DNA from 4 places in the Silvimonas soli genome. Region 1 is predicted to be linked to each of the others. Evidence: predicted binding sites of a transcription regulator. Region 1 holds the regulator's gene; each other region holds the start of a gene.

Region 1 (4,213 bases):
CAATCAACAACAGGTTTGGCAGTGTTCCCAGCCCAAAGGCAAGCATTATCAGGGCCCCTCGAACGACACTGCCGCTAGCCAAAGCTGACAAGCTTGCGGTGTAGACCAAGCCGCAAGGCAACCAGCCCCATAGGCCACCGATAATAAACGTGTCTCGCCAGTGCCTGACAGGCAAGCGACGCGCCAGTAAGGGCTGAATTTTTCGCCAGACGGGCCGACCAACGGTTTCCAGCCGAGTCACCCAGGTCGACCATCCAGCCAGATACAAGCCCACCGCAATCAATAGCAGGTTGGCCAGTACAAACAGGACTACCTTGATCGACTGCAGCGAAACAAGCGCCGGCAACGAACCAATGGCACCGACCAAAGCCCCGATCAGCGCGTAACCGCCAATCCGGCCCAGATTAAAACCGAGGTGATAACGCAAGCGCGGACCTGGCGGCAACTGCAGGCTGAATGCAGCAACCACCCCGCCGCACATACCAAAGCAGTGACCACCGCCCAGCAGGCCGGCCACGAAAAAAGCAAGAAGGTCAAAATCGTGCAAATCAGAACCCTGGCAAAGAAAACAATCTGCGGCGGCCTCAAGGCCAGCCGCCACGGCGCGTTGCACGCCGCATGCCGGTCTGAGCTTACCTTAAACCAGGCGCGAATAGCTCGCTGCGGTGGTCTTCTCGCGCAGATGACGGTCGAACACCATCGCAATGGAACGGATCAGCATGCGTCCTTTAGGCGTGACCTCAATGCCCTCTTCGCTCAACTGCAACAAGCCGTCCTGCTCCATCTGTGACAGCCGCCCCATTTCGGGGGCGAAGTAGGTTTTGAAATCCAGTAACCAGGCGGTTTCAATCTGTCCAAAATTGAGGTTAAAGCGACACATTAATCCGTGAATTACCGAACGGCGCAGCAAGTCATCCATATTCAAAATATACCCGCGCTCAATTGGCAATTGATTACGATCGAGCATCTCGTAATACTCATCGATATTTTTTGAATTCTGAAAATACCCGGCCCCAACCTTACCAATTCCGGATACACCAAATGCCAGCAAATCAGATTCCGCGTAAGTTGAATAACCCTGGAAATTACGCTGCAAAGTACCACGGCGCTGGGCAATGGAAAGATCATCATCCGGCAATGCAAAGTGATCCATGCCGATATAAACGTAACCAGCGGCAGTCAATTTGTCGATGGCTGCATGCAGTATATCCAGCTTGGCCGATGAGTCGGGCAATGCGGCCGTATCAATGCGTCGTTGCGGCTTGAAGCGCTCAGGCAAATGGGCATAATTATAAAGCGCAATGCGGTCTGGATGGATGTCCAGCACCCGGTCGATGGTTTGCATGACACTAGCTACAGACTGGAACGGCAGGCCATAGATCAAGTCGATACTGACTGAACGAAACCCGGAAGCGCGCGCGGCGTCAATCACCTTGCGGGTCTGCTCTTCACTCTGAATCCGGTTAACGGCGCGCTGCACTTTCTCGTCAAAGTCCTGAACGCCAACACTCACCCGGTTAAAACCCGTTTCAGCCAGCAACGCTATTTTTGATAATTCAAGTTTGCGCGGATCAATTTCGATTGAATATTCGCCATCCGTCAGAATGTCGAAATTATCATTAATTGCGCGCATTAAAGTGGCTAGTTGGGTTTCCGGCAAAAAAGTCGGTGTACCACCCCCAAAGTGGATCTGGCCAACCTTCATTCGGTATGGCAATATATTTACGTGAAGCTGTATTTCTTTTTGTAGATACTCTGTATATTTAACTGCCTGTGATTCATCTTTGGTAATCACTTTATTGCAAGCGCAGTAATAGCAAATCGTATTGCAAAACGGCAGATGAAAATATAAAGAAGCAGGCTTGTCCGCCTCACCTACACGCGAATGCAACAGCATCTCGCGATAATCGGCAGTTTCAAGCTCGGCAAATCGGTCTGCGGTGGGATAAGACGTGTAGCGAGGGCCTTTGCCATCGTAGCGCTCGACAAGAGATCGATCGAATTCGACCTGCTGGATCAACGGTGTTGTATGCATTTGTCCTACCCCTAAAACACAGGGTAAAGATTTTGCCTACATCTGGGACATAGTTACTTGATCCAAATCAATACGACTCGCATGATGCTAGCATCTACTGCGAGGATACGTGACCTGGCTCAATAAGCGGCACAGAATTCGATGAAGCGGCACACAGGATTGTGTAAGGGTGCCGCTGCAATGGCGTAAAAATTTCAAGTCATAGTGGAACAACATCATGCTGTCACCAATTCAGTTACGCGAAACCGGCCTCAAGCAACTGCGGCACGCCTGCTCAAATTGCAGTTTGCGTGAACTGTGTCTGCCCATTGGCTTGTCGCCCGAAGAAATGCGACAAGTTGATCAATTGGTCAGCCAGGGCCGCCCCATCAAGCGCGGCGAAGCACTCTACCGTGCCGGTGAGCCGTTCCATGCACTCTATGCAGTGCGCCTCGGCTTCTTCAAAACCAGCATCGTTTCTGAAGATGGTCGCGAACAAGTGACCGGTTTTCACATGAATGGTGAGTTGATGGGCATGGATGCAATCAGCACCGACCATCACACTTGTGACGCAGTTGCGTTGGAAGATAGCGAAGTATGCGAACTGCCCTTTGCTGAAATCGAATCCATGTCGCGCCGTATTCCCAACCTGCAACGCCATCTTTACAAGATGATGAGCCGCGAAATCGTCCGCGATCATGGCGTAATGCTGCTGTTGGGCAATATGAAGGCAGAGGAACGGATTGCTGCGTTCTTGCTCAATCTCTCGCAGCGCTTTGCCTTACGTGGCTATTCGCACAGCAGCTTTCATCTGCGCATGACGCGCGAAGAAATCGGCAGCTACCTCGGCCTGAAGCTGGAAACGGTAAGCAGAACCTTATCGCGCTTCCAGGACAATGGTCTGATTCGAGTACAGAACAGGCTCATCGAACTGAAAGACACCGAAGGCTTGAAACAATTGATGAACAACTGTCAAAGCAATTGACTGCCTGATTCCAATGCTCACGCAAGTTTGCCTGGTTGCCCCAGCGGCGCTCGCATCCTCCATCCTTGGCCGCCTGGCGCGATCAGGATTGGGGGTGCCGGTATTTCCGGCAGAAACTCCAACTGCTTTGCCGCCTGCACCCACCCCCGACAGCACGTTGGTGTTGGTGAACCCGCAAGGGCTCGCGGAATATCTGGCATGGAAAAGCCAAGCCGATGCACAGGGCTGGCATCTGCTGGATATAGCCGGCAACTTGCAAAACCCCCTCGGGCAAATCTACGGCTGGATGCTCGCTGTCGGTGCAAAGCACAGTGACCTTGCAATAGCCGAACCCATCATTGCAGCGTTGTCGCCAGCCCTGCCCAACGCATGGCTTCACGCAGGCGGCCCCGGGGCTGGCGCGTTTTTGCAGACCACAAGCGGTGCCTGCCTAATGCAGTCTGGAGAGGTCTGGTTGTGGTTACAGCGCGCGTTGCAGCAACCCGGCAGCACGCCGTTTGATCTGCAGTCTTGGCAATACCTGGTTCACGGCGGTTTTGAGAAGCTGCAGCGAGAGGCGCGGGATTACCTGGCCCTCGACACCGAGCCGTTCACTCCATGGCACGCCGCGCAAAGTGGCCTCTTGCTCCAAGGTAGCTCTAATGCACTGGCGAGGGAGCTAGCACAGTGGCTGCTGATACTCCCAGTCGTCCCAAGCCCGTCCGCCGCAACCGCGTCCTGACACTTCAACAGCACAAGGCTAAGCCAGTATCGGTGGTGCGTTGGCAAAAAAAATGGCCCTCGTCAGAGGGCCATAATCGCAATCGGCAGATATGCGCTTTGAAACGTTAAAACATTTGCTCAAGCAGCTTTGCGACGACCGTTCGCCGCAGGCGCTGCTTTAGTCACATTCTGTACTACAGTGGCAACCCACTCTTCGCTCTGCTTGCGCGCAGCGGCTACTGTTGTGCCATAAGCGTCCAGCGAAGCCGCTACGCCATTGCGCAACACTTTGATGCCTTCGGCACCGGCGGGCGCTTGATCAGCGAATGCGTCAAATCCGGAAAGCACCTCATCGCCAGATTTTTTGACTTGCTGTTCGACCAATTCGCTCAAGGCCTGTTGGGTTGCTTGCGCAATGCCAATGGATTCACGCCATGCGGCAGTGGCTTTTTCAATTAGCGGCTCGACCAGGCCACGCTGTAATGCCAAAGCACCCTGCACATCTTTGGTCT
Region 2 (4,213 bases), 1.1 Mb from region 1:
CTTGACTTCGTCCAGTTCCAGCACGATATCGCCCAGAGTGGTAGAGAGCTTGACTTTAGTCGCCATGATGGGGTCCTTTGAGGTTCTGCTAACAGATTGATTGGTTGGATTATTTACCGGCAGCGGCGCCTTCAACGCGCACGCTTTTGATCAGTACCGGAGTAGCCGGGAAGTCACCAGGCAAAACGGGCACGGCGGAAATGGCATCGACCACATCCATGCCTTTGATTACACGCCCGAACACCGTATAGCCATAATTGTCGCGGCCAGGGTAGTTCAGGAAGTCATTGTTTTTCAGATTGAAATAAAACTGGCTGGTTGCCGAATCAGGATCATTGGTACGGGCCATGGCCAGTGTGCCGCGATCATTTTTCAGCCCGGCTTTGAACGCGTGTTCTGCCTCGTTTTTGACCGGTGCATTGGTCGGGCGTTCACTCATTTTTGGATCGTAACCACCGCCTTGCACCACGAAATCTTTCACTACCCGATGAAAGATAGTGCCATCGTAGTGTTTCTCTTTCACATATCGCAGGAAGTTGGCGACAGACGCCGGGGCTGCATCGGGATACAGCTCGACGGTGATCTGGCCTTTGGCGGTATCAAGCACCACTTGCGGATTTGCAGCTGCGGCAACGCTGGCGATCAGCGTCAGGCCCAGTGCCAGCAAGAACTTTTTCATGCATCGTGACTCGGTTAGGGACAAGAGCGGCAATGATATCACGGGCCGCTATGCCGCCATTGCGCTAGAATGGCACGCAATTAATTGCCGCAAAACCAAGAGTCCCCGCCATGTTGCCGCTGCCCAAACTGCCTGCTTTGCCTTCGGTTGATCGCCTGATCAATGAGTTTGACGTGATGCTGCGTACGCTGGCGGCACCGGCAATCAGTGAACGTGCTCATCCGGATGCCCACATCGACGAAGCCGAAATGAGCGAAGCCGACAAAACACACGCGGCCGGTTTGATGCGGGTGAATCATAGTGGCGAAGTCTGCGCGCAAGCCTTGTATCAAGGGCAAGGATTGACGGCACGTGATCCCAAGGCGCGGGAAGCGCTCAAGCAAGCCGCGCATGAAGAAGTCGAACATCTGGCGTGGACTGAGCGTCGCTTGCAGGAACTAGGCAGCCGTCCAAGTCTGCTAAACCCGTTCTGGTATGCCGGAAGTCTGGCCATGGGTGTCGCAGCGGGCGTGATTGGCGACAAATGGAATCTGGGCTTTTTGGCCGAGACCGAACGTCAGGTCGGCGCGCATCTACAATCGCATCTGCATACCTTGCCGCCGCAAGATGCCAAAAGCCGCGCCGTGGTCGAGCAAATGCATACCGATGAACTGGGTCATGCGGAACAAGCCATGCAACTGGGCGCGGCACCACTGCCTGCACCGGTGGCCGGTTTGATGGCAACAACATCCAAGGTAATGACATCTCTGTCGTACCGCTTGTAAATCGGCCAAACGAGCTAGTTCGGCACTAATTCACAGCCTAAATTTGATATCAATCAAAGGTCGGCTTATTCACATGGCATAACCGGAAATTGTTCACAGCAGCCGGGTAAAGTGGCCGCGTATAACTGCATGTCATACCAATCTGACCTTGCAGGCGCCCCAATGTCGCAAATACGCACCCCAGCCGAAATAGTTGAATACATGTCGCACCACGGTGCGGAGAAGGCAACCACTCCCACGTGGCGCCTTGGATTGATGGCCGTGCTCGGCGGCATGTTTATTGGCCTGGGTACGTTGCTGGCAATGGAAGTAGCCGGAGGTTCGACTGGGCTGGCAGCCAGCAACCCGGGGCTGGTCAAGCTTCTGTTTGGTGCAGTGTTCCCGTTGGGCTTTATTGCGGTGACACTGACCGGCGCTGATTTGTTCACTTCCAATTGTGCCGGCGGTTTTGTGTCCTGGTGGCGACGCGAGATCGACTGGCGTTTGCTGAGCCGTTTCTGGGCAATCTCATTTGCGGGTAATGCAGTTGGCGCAATTGCCGCTGCCTGGGTGTTCGGCCTGGAAACCCATTTGCTGACCACAGACGCCGCAACTCAATACTTGATTACCATTGCTAACGGCAAAGTGTCGCATCCGTTCTGGATGACCTTCACCAAGGGTATGTTGGCCAACTTGCTGGTGTGTGTCGCTTCGATGCAGGGTTATTCGGCCAAAGACACATTGGGTCGCATGTTGGGCATCTGGTTCCCGGTGATGGCCTTTGTCACCCTGGGTATGGAGCACAGTATCGCCAACCTGTTTATTATTCCTGCAGCGATGATGGCCGGCGCCGATATCAGCGTCAGCCAGTTTGTCTTTGCCAATCTGATCCCGGCAACATTGGGTAATCTGGCGGGCGGCGCCCTGCTGATTGGCCTGCCGTACGCCTTGATCTATCTGCCGCGGCGGAAGGCTGCGGTAACTGCAGCCAAAGCCGAAATGCCGAATGCGGCATGTGTGCCCGACCTGGTGCCCTGAATGGCAGGCAGGTTGATTTCAGCCTGAACTGCACGGAGCAACAATGAAAACCATCGGCGTAATTGGTGGGATGAGCTGGGAATCTTCGGCGGAGTACTACCGGTTGTTAAACCGCTACGCCAAGGAAAAGCTGGGTGGACATCACAACGCACCCAGCCTGATGCTGACGCTGGACTTCGCTGCCATTGAGGCGAGCCAGCGTGCCGGAGACTGGGAAGGCTTGGGCGAGCAATTGGCCGCTGCGGCGGCGCAATTGCAGCGCGGTGGTGCTGAACTGGTGATTCTTGCCACCAACACCATGCACCGGGTTTACGAACCGATTGTGCAAGCCATTAACGTACCCTTTATCCATATTGCCGATCCCACCGGGCGGGCATTGCGAGTGGCGGGAGTCGAGCGCGTTGGCTTGCTGGGAACTCGCTACACCATGGAGCACGCCTTTTACGCTGGGCGACTGCGTGAAAAGTATGGGCTGCAGACGGTGATTCCCGACGAGCTTGATCGCCAGCAGGTGCATCGCATTATTTATGATGAGTTGTGTCATGGCGTGATCAACCCGGATTCGCAGCGCATTTACCAGAACGTGATTGGCGATCTGGCTGCGCGTGGCGCTCAGGCGGTGATTCTGGGGTGTACTGAAATCACACTGTTGATCGGGCAGCAAGACTCGGTTTTGCCGGTTTTCGATACCACGGCATTGCATGCACAGGCAGCAGTGGATTTTGCGATTGGCACGGAAGATGCGACAGCCTGAATGCGGCTGCCGGTAGTGAAGCTATTTATAACGTATAAAAAAATGGAAAAAGCCACGACTTGATCGTGGCTTTTCTTTTGGCTATTGCCGACCTGCGCCGGACGGCGATCAACACGTGGGGGTCAGTCAGCTTCACGAATCTCAAAGTCGTGCGTGATATCCGCTGTTTTGCCCAGCATGATCGACGCCGAGCAATATTTTTCTGCAGACAGCTTGATCGCCCGTTCCACCACTTCCGGCTTGAGTGCTTTGCCAGTCACCACAAAGTGAAAGTGAATCCGCGTAAAAACTTTCGGATCTTCGTCCGCGCGGTCGGCATCCACTTCAACTACGCAATCGCGCACATCGGCGCGACTCTTCTTCAGAATATGGATAACGTCATACGTGGTGCAGCCAACGGTGCCCATTAATACCAATTCCATGGGGCGCGGACCCAGGTTGCGACCGCCGCCTTCCGGGGCGCCGTCCATCAGAACGGCATGACCGGAGCCGGATTCGGCCAGGAAGCTGACCGCTTCAACCCATTTCAAACGTGCTTTCATCGCAGATTCCAAGGTAGGTAGGTTCGGGCTGGATTGTAGCGCGCCCAAGCCTGCGCTTGCCAGCAAGGGCGCCGCCTGGCGTATTGCCGCACTGCAACAAAAATGCTTGAAATGCCGTATTTGTTTGTCATATACTGCAATTGCAACGTCGGGGCCTGCCTTGATGTTGTCTCCTCCATCCTCCTTCTTTGGTGGAATTCTGCGCAATCCACTCCCTGGATTGCGTTTTTTTTACTGCTACCCGATATAATTCTTGTCCGCTAACCCGAATAGGTTTGACAGCGCCTTGAATACGGGGCTAAAATCCGCGACTTTCTCCAAATCGAAATTGTGGACACGAGCAGTTATGAAAACTTATTCTGCCAAGCCGCACGAGGTAAAGCGCGAGTGGTACGTCGTTGACGCCACTGACAAAGTGCTGGGTCGTCTCGCGGCTGAAATCGCCAAGCGTTTGCGT
Region 3 (4,213 bases), 1.6 Mb from region 1:
GCTTCAATACCTGCCGCGCCCCAGCTAGCCGGGTAACAGATATTCAGTTCGTGCGAGCGGAATTTGCCGCCGGTGTACTTGCCGATATAACGAATTTTTTCGATATCGTCGGCCGACAGCACCGGTTGCGACACTTCCAGGCGGATTGGCGGGTTGATGTCAGCCGGGTCAAGCAGGTTGGGCTTTGGACCAATAAACGACACCAGCGACATCACCAGATCTTCACGGATCGGGTCGATTGGCGGGTTGGTCACCTGCGCAAACAGCTGCTTGAAGTAGGAATACAGCGTCTTGGACTTGTTCGACAATACTGGCAGCGCCGAGTCGTTACCCATCGAACCAGTGCCTTCTTCGCCGTTCTTGGCCATCGGCTCCAGGATGAACTTGATGTCTTCCTGGGTGTAACCAAAAGCTTGTTGGCAATCGAGCACAGTCGAACAGGGCGCCTTCGGGATTTCCGTGGCGCTTTGAACTTCGTCCAGCTTGATACGAATCTTGCCGATCCACTCTTTGTACGGCTTGGAGTTGGACAGCGTGTTCTTGATTTCCTGGTCGTCGATGATGCGGCCTTGTTCCAGATCGATCAGGAACATCTTGCCTGGCTGCAGACGCCATTTTTTGTTGATGCGGCTATCGGCGATCGGCAGTACGCCAGATTCGGAAGCCATCACCACCAAGTCATCGTTGGTGACCAGATAACGCGCCGGACGCAGACCGTTACGGTCCAGCGTGGCACCAATCTGGCGGCCATCAGTAAACGCCACGGCGGCAGGACCATCCCATGGTTCCATCATCGCGGCGTGGTATTCATAGAAGGCGCGACGGTTTTCGTCCATCAGCGTGTGTTTTTCCCACGCTTCCGGAATCATCATCATCACGGCTTGCGCCAGCGAATAACCGCCCATCACCAACAGTTCGAGCGCGTTGTCGAACGAGGCTGAGTCAGACTGGCCAAGATAAATCAGCGGCCAGACTTTTTCCAGGCTCTTGCCCAATACCGGCGAGCTGATGGCTTTTTCACGGGCGGTAATCCAGTTCACGTTGCCGCGCACGGTGTTGATTTCACCGTTGTGGGCAATCATGCGGAACGGATGCGCCAGGTCCCATGTCGGGAAGGTATTGGTCGAGAAGCGTTGGTGCACCAGCGCCAGCGCGGATACGCAACGCGCATCGGCCAGATCGTTGTAATACACGCCCACCTGGTCAGCCAGCAGCAGACCTTTGTAGTTTACGGTGCGGGCGGAGAACGACGGCACATAGAACTCGTGGCCATGCGTGAGCTTGAGGCGGCGAATCGCGTGGCTGGCCGATTTGCGGATGATATACAGCTTGCGCTCCAGCGCATCGGTCACCAGCACGTCCGGGCCGCGGCCGACGAAAATCTGGCGAATCACCGGCTCTTTGGCGCGCACGGTCGGGGACATTGGCATGTCACGGTTGACCGGCACATCGCGCCAGCCCAGCAGCACTTGCCCTTCCACGCGCACAGCACGCTCGATTTCTTCCTGACAGGCAGCGCGCGAGGCGGCTTCTTGCGGCAGGAAAATCATGCCCACGCCGTACTCGCCAAAGGCGGGCAGCGTGACGCCTTGTTTCGCCATTTCTTCGCGATACAAAGCATCGGGGATTTGAATCAGAATACCAGCGCCGTCACCTTGCAACGGATCGGCACCTACGGCACCGCGGTGATCCAGATTCTTCAGGATCAACAACCCTTGCTCGACGATCGAATGGCTCTTCTGGCCCTTCATATGGGCGACGAAACCGACACCACAGGCATCGTGTTCGTTAGCGGGATCGTACATCCCCTGTTGCTGGGGCATCACGTGATCCATCACGCTCTTTCCTTCTGGCTAAGCGCAGCCTGGTTTAACTAGAACCTCTAGTACCTCGGGCGCGCAGGTCAAAAAAGGCCGACATTGCGTCAGCCTCGGTCCAATTTTCGAATCATGACAGGGGTCGAGCGGCTGGTCCGGATCGCACGGAGCTAGCGTCGACTTGGCTGGCGGGGTAGCCAGCGCACGGTGCCTTGCGCGTTGGTATAACGCATTGCACAAAATGGCAATTATATTGCCAGAAATTGCGCCCCGATCAGAGGCATTTTTTCTAAAAAATGACAGAAATTAGTGCAAACACCCTGACGTTTGTCGGGAAACGCGATTTTGTTAGTGCACGGCCTTCGACTACATCGTTTTATGTATGCAGCGAGTCAGCCACGCATCAGCAAACTACACACCATATGCCACTGTGATTTTTACCTGCCAAGGCACAGGCTTGATAGGTATCAATGCACAGCTTCTTCCGGGTAATCATGATTCAATAATTGAGAATGATTCTTGAAACCGGAAATCACCCATGTGTCCGCTTTTCGATCTGCCGCTGCAAACGCCCGCTCGTGTATTAAAACTACATACTCCGGCCGAACTTACCCAACGTCTTTTTGCCATGGGATTACGCCCGGAGCGCGAGCTTACAGTACTCAGGCGCGGCTGGCTTGGCGGGCCGTTGCAAGTGCGAATTGGCAACACTGAACTGATGTTGCGCCGGGAACACGCCCGCGCCATTGAAGTCGAAATCTCCGCCCTGCCCATCCAGCGTAACGAGGCCTGATCATGAAACGGATCGCGCTCGTTGGCATGCCAAACACCGGCAAATCCACACTATTCAACCGTATCACCGGTGGCAATGCCCGCGTCGCCAACTGGCCGGGGCTCACGGTTGAACTGGCCACGCATCGTATTTTGCTGGGCGGCAGCATGGTGCAACTGGTCGATCTACCGGGTATTTATGATTTATCAGGCGGCGCTGAAGACGAACGCGTAGCGCAGGCGTTTCTGGCCAATACCGAACTGAGCGCCATTGTGGTGCTGCTGAACGCCACCCAACTGGATCGCCAACTCGCACTGGCTTTGCAATTGAAAGCCCTGGGCGCGCCGATGATTGTCGCGCTCAATATGACGGACGAAGCCAAACGCGCGGGCATCGTCATCGACTACGCCAGGCTATCGGCCCAACTGGGCTGCCCGGTATTGCCGATCTCGGCCAAACTGGGCCAGGGCGTGCCAGAACTGAAAACCGCCATCAGCCAGCACATTGCGCTGAACGGCGATATCCAGCTTGATTTCTCCAGCCTGCAAGCGGCTACGGCATTCCATGCCGAAGAAACCCGGCTGCATCATGCCTTTGTCTCCCGTCCGCCGACCATGCCGGCGAGCATGACCGAGAAACTGGACCGCTGGATTCTGCACCCGGCGCTTGGTTTGCCACTATTTATCTTGATGATGTTCATCTTGTTTCAGCTCACCTTTGCCATTGGTTCTCCGCTCCAGGATGCATTGGGCAGCGGCATGGACTGGATCAAACACACCTGGCTGGAACCCGCACTCGCCGGTGCGCCCGAATTTGTACGCGGCGCCTTGCTCGACGGGCTGTTCGACGGCGCGGGCACGGTGCTGACCTTTGCCCCGCTGATCTTCCTGTTTTTCTCGCTGATGGCGATCATTGAAGACTCCGGCTATTTTGCCCGCGCCGCCTTCATGATGGATGGCCTGATGAGCCGCCTGGGGCTGGATGGCCGTGGTTTTGTCATGCTGCTGATGGGCTTTGGCTGCAACGTGCCCGCGTTGATGGGCACGCGGGTGATCCGCGATCCCAACGCGCGCAAGCTGACCATGCTCACTATTCCGTTCTCGTTGTGTTCAGCGCGGTTGCAGATTTTTCTGTTTCTATCTTCGGCGCTGTTCACGCCAACGCAGGCGCCGTGGGTGTTGCTAGGGTTGTATCTAGCGAGCATCGTCATCGCGCTCGGTTCGGCCTGGGTCTTCCGCAAACGCTTTGCCTCCAGCGAGCCTTTTGCACTGGAATTGCCACCGTTCCGCATGCCGTTGCTAAGGCAGATTCGCGCTCGCGGCTGGGGCGAAACCCGTTCTTTCCTGCGCATGGCTTCGACCATGATTGTGGTTGGGGTATTGCTGGTGTGGTTCCTTACCCATTACCCATCGGAACACGCCAGCTATGCGGGGATGATTGCCAACGTGCTAGAGCCAGTCCTGACGCCGATTGGCATTCATTCCGAAATGTCGATTGCGTTGATTTTTGGTTTTGTCGCCAAGGAGGTCGTTCTGGGCGCGCTGTCGGTCATTACCGGGGTGCAGGGCGATGCACTGGCGCATCATCTGGCAGGCAGTATGGACCCGGTTTCGGCGATCTCGTT
Region 4 (4,213 bases), 2.0 Mb from region 1:
CTGCTTGAGCTGCAATTGCCCAACGTTACTGTTGTCAGCGACCGGGTCGAGGCCTATCACCCGGAAGCGCCTTTCCAGGTCATTACCTCGCGCGCATTCGCTGAATTGGGCGAGTTCGTCAAACTGACGCGCCACCTGTTGGCGAGCGGTGGTTACTGGGCCGCTCTCAAAGGCGTGTATCCTTATGAGGAAATTGCGCTGTTGCCCAAAGACCTCGTGGTTACCGAGGTCGCTCAATTGAAAGTGCCCGGCCTCGAAGCCGAGCGCTGTCTGGTTCTAATCAAAGAGGTGTGAAGTCTGATGACGCGTGTGCTTGCGATCGCAAACCAGAAAGGCGGAGTGGGTAAAACCACGACGGCGGTGAATCTGGCCGCCAGCCTGGTCCATCTGGGTAAACGCGTCATGCTGGTCGACCTGGACCCACAAGCCAATGCCACGATGGGTTCGGGCATCGACAAGGGCAAGGTCGACGCCACGGTCTACAACCTGCTGATTGGCGAAGCGCAGATCAACGATGTACTGGTCAAGTCCGAAAATGGCGGGTTTGATCTGTTGCCCGCCAACCGTGATCTGGCCGGTGCCGAAGTTGAACTGGTCGAGGCACAAGCTCGCGAGTCCCGCCTGAAAACCGCGCTGGGCGGTATTTCCGGTAATTACGATTTTGTGATTCTGGATTGCCCGCCTGCGCTGAATCTGCTGACGCTGAACGGCCTGGTCGCTGCTGACGCAGTGATGATTCCCATGCAGTGCGAGTATTACGCGCTGGAAGGTCTGTCGGACCTGGTCAACACCTTGCGCCGGGTGAAGCAAGGTTTGAATCGCCGCATCGAGATCGAAGGTTTGCTGCGGACGATGTTTGATCCGCGCTCCACGCTCGCCCAGCAAGTGTCGGATCAACTGGTCAAGCACTTCACTTCCAAGCTTTACCACACCGTGATTCCACGGAACGTACGTCTGGCAGAAGCGCCCAGTTATGGCCGCCCGATTCTGTCCTATGACAAAACCTCCAAAGGCGCGCAAGCCTATTTGCAACTCGCCGAAGAGTTGCTGGCACGGCATAATCCGGTCGATGCTGCACAGCCGGTTGTTTAAATTGCAGATGCAATCGCTGATGCCAATCCCATTCGCCGGAATCACCCGAACATGAACAAAAAATTCAAAGGCCTGGGTCGTGGCTTGGACGCATTGATGGGCGATGAGGCGGCCAACGAATCGCTTCAACAATTGCCCGTTACCAGTCTCCAACCGGGCAAATACCAGCCGCGTACGCAGATGGACGAAGCCGCGTTGCAAGAACTGGCCGAGTCGATTCGTTCGCAAGGCCTGATGCAGCCGGTGCTGGTGCGCCCGATTGCGGGTGGCCTGGAAGATCGTTACGAGATCATCGCCGGTGAACGCCGTTGGCGCGCTTGCCAACTGGCGGGCCTGACTGAAATTGCTGCGCTGGTCCGCGAAGTGCCGGACGAAGCCGTGGCGGCGATGGCGCTGATCGAAAATATCCAGCGCGAAGACCTCAATGCGCTGGAAGAAGCCCAAGGCTTGTCGCGGCTGATTGATGAGTTTGGCATGACGCATGAAGCGGTCGCGCACGCGGTTGGTAAATCCCGTGTGACTGTAACCAATCTGCTGCGTTTGCTGAATCTGGCGGAACCGGTACGCGACTTGCTGGCGGCCGGTCAGTTCGACATGGGCCACGCGCGCGCATTGCTGGCGCTGCCAACGCTTAAGCAAATCGACACGGCGCGCACGGTAGCACTCAAAGGCTTGTCGGTGCGTGAAACTGAAGCGCTGGTGCAGCGTCTATTGCAAGAAGTGCCGGCACGTGAAGAAAAGAAAGCTGATCCGGATATCACCCGGCTGGAAGAAGAAGTTTCATCCCGTCTTGGCTCAACGGTTGCCATCAAGCATGGCAAACGCGGCAACGGCAAGTTGATGATCGACTACACTAGTCTGGATGACCTGGACCGTTTGCTGGCGCTATTGAAATAGTTGCAAAACGGACTTTCCGCCGGCCTGACCAGACCTGCAAGGCTAACGCACAATATTGGTGCAATTCTTGCGAGATGAGCGCCCGAAAACCCGGCATGGGTCAAAAACCCAGTAACTTCAATGTGTAAAATTGACGCGCAACAAGCGTCATCCGTATAATCGCCGGATATTTGCCTGGCGTAACAAAATGGTTAACAAAGCACAGATCCGGGGCATCATCCGGCTTAAGGCCTGGATTACTCTAGCGGTCGCGGTGCTCGTTTTTATTTTATGGGGTTCGCAAGCAGGAATTGCAAGTGTCATGGGTGGCACTGTCGCAGTTTTGGGTTCCCTCATTTACGCTAAAACGGCTTACCAGTTGCCTTATGGGCCGCCAGAAGTGCTGATGAAACTGCACTTTCTGGGCGAAGCACTAAAAATGGCGTTTACCCTGGTGGCCTTTGGGGCGATTTTCGTCTTTCACCGGAAGGTGGTCTGGCCAGCGCTTATCTTCGGATACGCTGCAGCGGCCTCGGCCTTCTGGTTCGGGCTTTTGATCAAATTTAAAGACAAGAAATAATCATGGCTGAACAGACCTCAACCGAATATATCCTTCACCATCTGACGCACAACCGTCTGCACACCGAAGGAACAATGGCCAATTTCCACCTGGATACATTCTGGGTGGCGCTGGTTCTTGGTTTCATCTTCGTCGGCATTTTTGGTCTGGTTGCCCGCAAGGCAACTGACGGTGTGCCTGGCAAGTTGCAAAACTTTGTCGAGCTGATCGTCGAGATGGTCGACACCCATATCAAAGATACCTTCCACGGCAAAAGCAAGGTCATCGGCCCATTGGCGCTGACTATTTTCTGCTGGGTGTTCCTGATGAACGCCATGGACTTCTTCCCGGTTGACCTCTTCCCCATGATCGCGCAATGGATTGGCGTCACCTTCTTTGGTGCTGATCCTCACCATGTTTACCTGCGCGTGGTACCTACCGCCGACGTAAACCAGACATTCGCCATGTCGATCTCGGTGCTGTTGTACATCATTGGTTTCTCCATCAAGGCCAAGGGTCTGGGCGGCTGGATCAAGGAACTGTTCACCGCACCGTTCCATGCTGAAGGTACCGTCGGCAAGGTTTGTCTGCTGATCCCCAACTTCCTGTTCCAGTTGATTGAACTGATCGCCAAGCCGATTTCGCTGGCACTGCGGTTGTTCGGCAACATGTACGCCGGTGAACTGTTGTTCATCCTGATCGCACTGCTGCCTTGGTGGATCAACTGGGTGCTGGGCACACCGTGGGCTATCTTCCACGTGCTGGTTGTAACGCTGCAAGCATACGTATTCATGGTTCTCACCATCGTTTATCTGTCGATGGCGGTGGAAGACCACTAAGCCGGCTGGCGTCCGGTTTGGGCGCTGCGGTTTTAAAGCATCGCGCCGGGTAGCATTGCGCTGCCCGGTTCGAGTTACCCCCTTATCTTGTCAACTTCCTTTTCAGGAGATACAACAAAATGGCTGCACCCGAAGTAATCGCTAGCGTTCAAAGCGCAACTGCAATCGCTGCCGCACTGATGATTGGTCTGGCTGCACTCGGTACCGCTATCGGTTTCGCCATCCTGGGCGGCAAATTCCTCGAGTCCTCGGCTCGCCAACCGGAAATGATCCCGGTTCTGCAAACCAAGCTGTTCATTATCGCCGGTCTGCTGGATGCGATCTCCATGATCGGCGTCGGTGTTGCTCTGCTGTACACCTTCTCCAACCCGTTCCTCTCCGCACTCGCTGGTTAATTAGTCACGTCACCGCGAAAAACTGGAGGGCTACAACGTGGAATTCAATACTTCCCTCATTGGCCAGGTAATCACTTTTGCCTTGCTGGTGTGGTTCACGATGAAAATCGTGTGGCCTCCGCTGACCGGGATGATGGAAAAGCGCGCGCAGCGCATTGCTGAAGGTTTGTCGGCAGCAGATCGTGCCAAGCAAGATCTGGCCAATGCCGAAAAAGCTTCTGCTGAAAAGCTGCGTGAAGCCAAGCAACAAGCTACAGAGCTGATTGCCCAAGCTGAAAAACGCGCCAACCAAATCGTCGACGAGGCGAAAGACAAGGCCAAGGTGGAAAGCGATCGCCTGCTGGCGGGCGCCCAAGCCGAAATCACACAGCAAGTCGAACAGGCCAAGGGCGTGTTGCGTCAACAAGTGGCGAGCCTCGCCCTTGAAGGTGCAACCAAGATCCTGAAGCACG

Evidence for each region. Region 1 encodes FNR, which switches genes on or off when oxygen is low (the NO sensors DNR and NnrR bind a similar motif). Its sites were predicted from a motif close to TTGATNNNNATCAA; they were not measured.
Region 2: the regulator FNR is predicted to act here: its motif matches at 1,487-1,500, upstream of N7220_RS06310 (formate/nitrite transporter family protein).
Region 3: the regulator FNR is predicted to act here: its motif matches at 2,275-2,288, upstream of N7220_RS14670 (FeoA family protein).
Region 4: the regulator FNR is predicted to act here: its motif matches at 2,120-2,133, upstream of N7220_RS10425 (ATP synthase subunit I).

The regions. Positions count from the first base shown of each region.
Region 1 covers NZ_CP106736.1:253,947-258,159, forward strand. The annotation lists gene N7220_RS01095 (sulfite exporter TauE/SafE family protein) at 1-613, opposite strand, end outside; gene hemN (oxygen-independent coproporphyrinogen III oxidase) at 638-2,035, opposite strand; gene fnr (fumarate/nitrate reduction transcriptional regulator Fnr) at 2,253-2,999, shown strand; gene N7220_RS01110 (hypothetical protein) at 3,094-3,720, shown strand; gene N7220_RS01115 (phasin family protein) at 3,840-4,213, opposite strand, start outside.
Region 2 covers NZ_CP106736.1:1,382,714-1,386,926, reverse strand. The annotation lists gene N7220_RS06325 (peptidylprolyl isomerase) at 1-66, opposite strand, end outside; gene N7220_RS06320 (peptidylprolyl isomerase) at 110-679, opposite strand; gene coq7 (2-polyprenyl-3-methyl-6-methoxy-1,4-benzoquinone monooxygenase) at 790-1,443, shown strand; gene N7220_RS06310 (formate/nitrite transporter family protein) at 1,606-2,460, shown strand; gene N7220_RS06305 (aspartate/glutamate racemase family protein) at 2,504-3,214, shown strand; gene N7220_RS06300 (OsmC family protein) at 3,337-3,756, opposite strand; gene rplM (50S ribosomal protein L13) at 4,103-4,213, shown strand, end outside.
Region 3 covers NZ_CP106736.1:3,182,278-3,186,490, reverse strand. The annotation lists gene gltB (glutamate synthase large subunit) at 1-1,823, opposite strand, end outside; gene N7220_RS14670 (FeoA family protein) at 2,356-2,610, shown strand; gene feoB (ferrous iron transport protein B) at 2,613-4,213, shown strand, end outside.
Region 4 covers NZ_CP106736.1:2,252,083-2,256,295, forward strand. The annotation lists gene rsmG (16S rRNA (guanine(527)-N(7))-methyltransferase RsmG) at 1-294, shown strand, start outside; gene N7220_RS10415 (ParA family protein) at 301-1,092, shown strand; gene N7220_RS10420 (ParB/RepB/Spo0J family partition protein) at 1,144-1,989, shown strand; gene N7220_RS10425 (ATP synthase subunit I) at 2,177-2,548, shown strand; gene atpB (F0F1 ATP synthase subunit A) at 2,551-3,366, shown strand; gene atpE (F0F1 ATP synthase subunit C) at 3,486-3,761, shown strand; gene N7220_RS10440 (F0F1 ATP synthase subunit B) at 3,799-4,213, shown strand, end outside.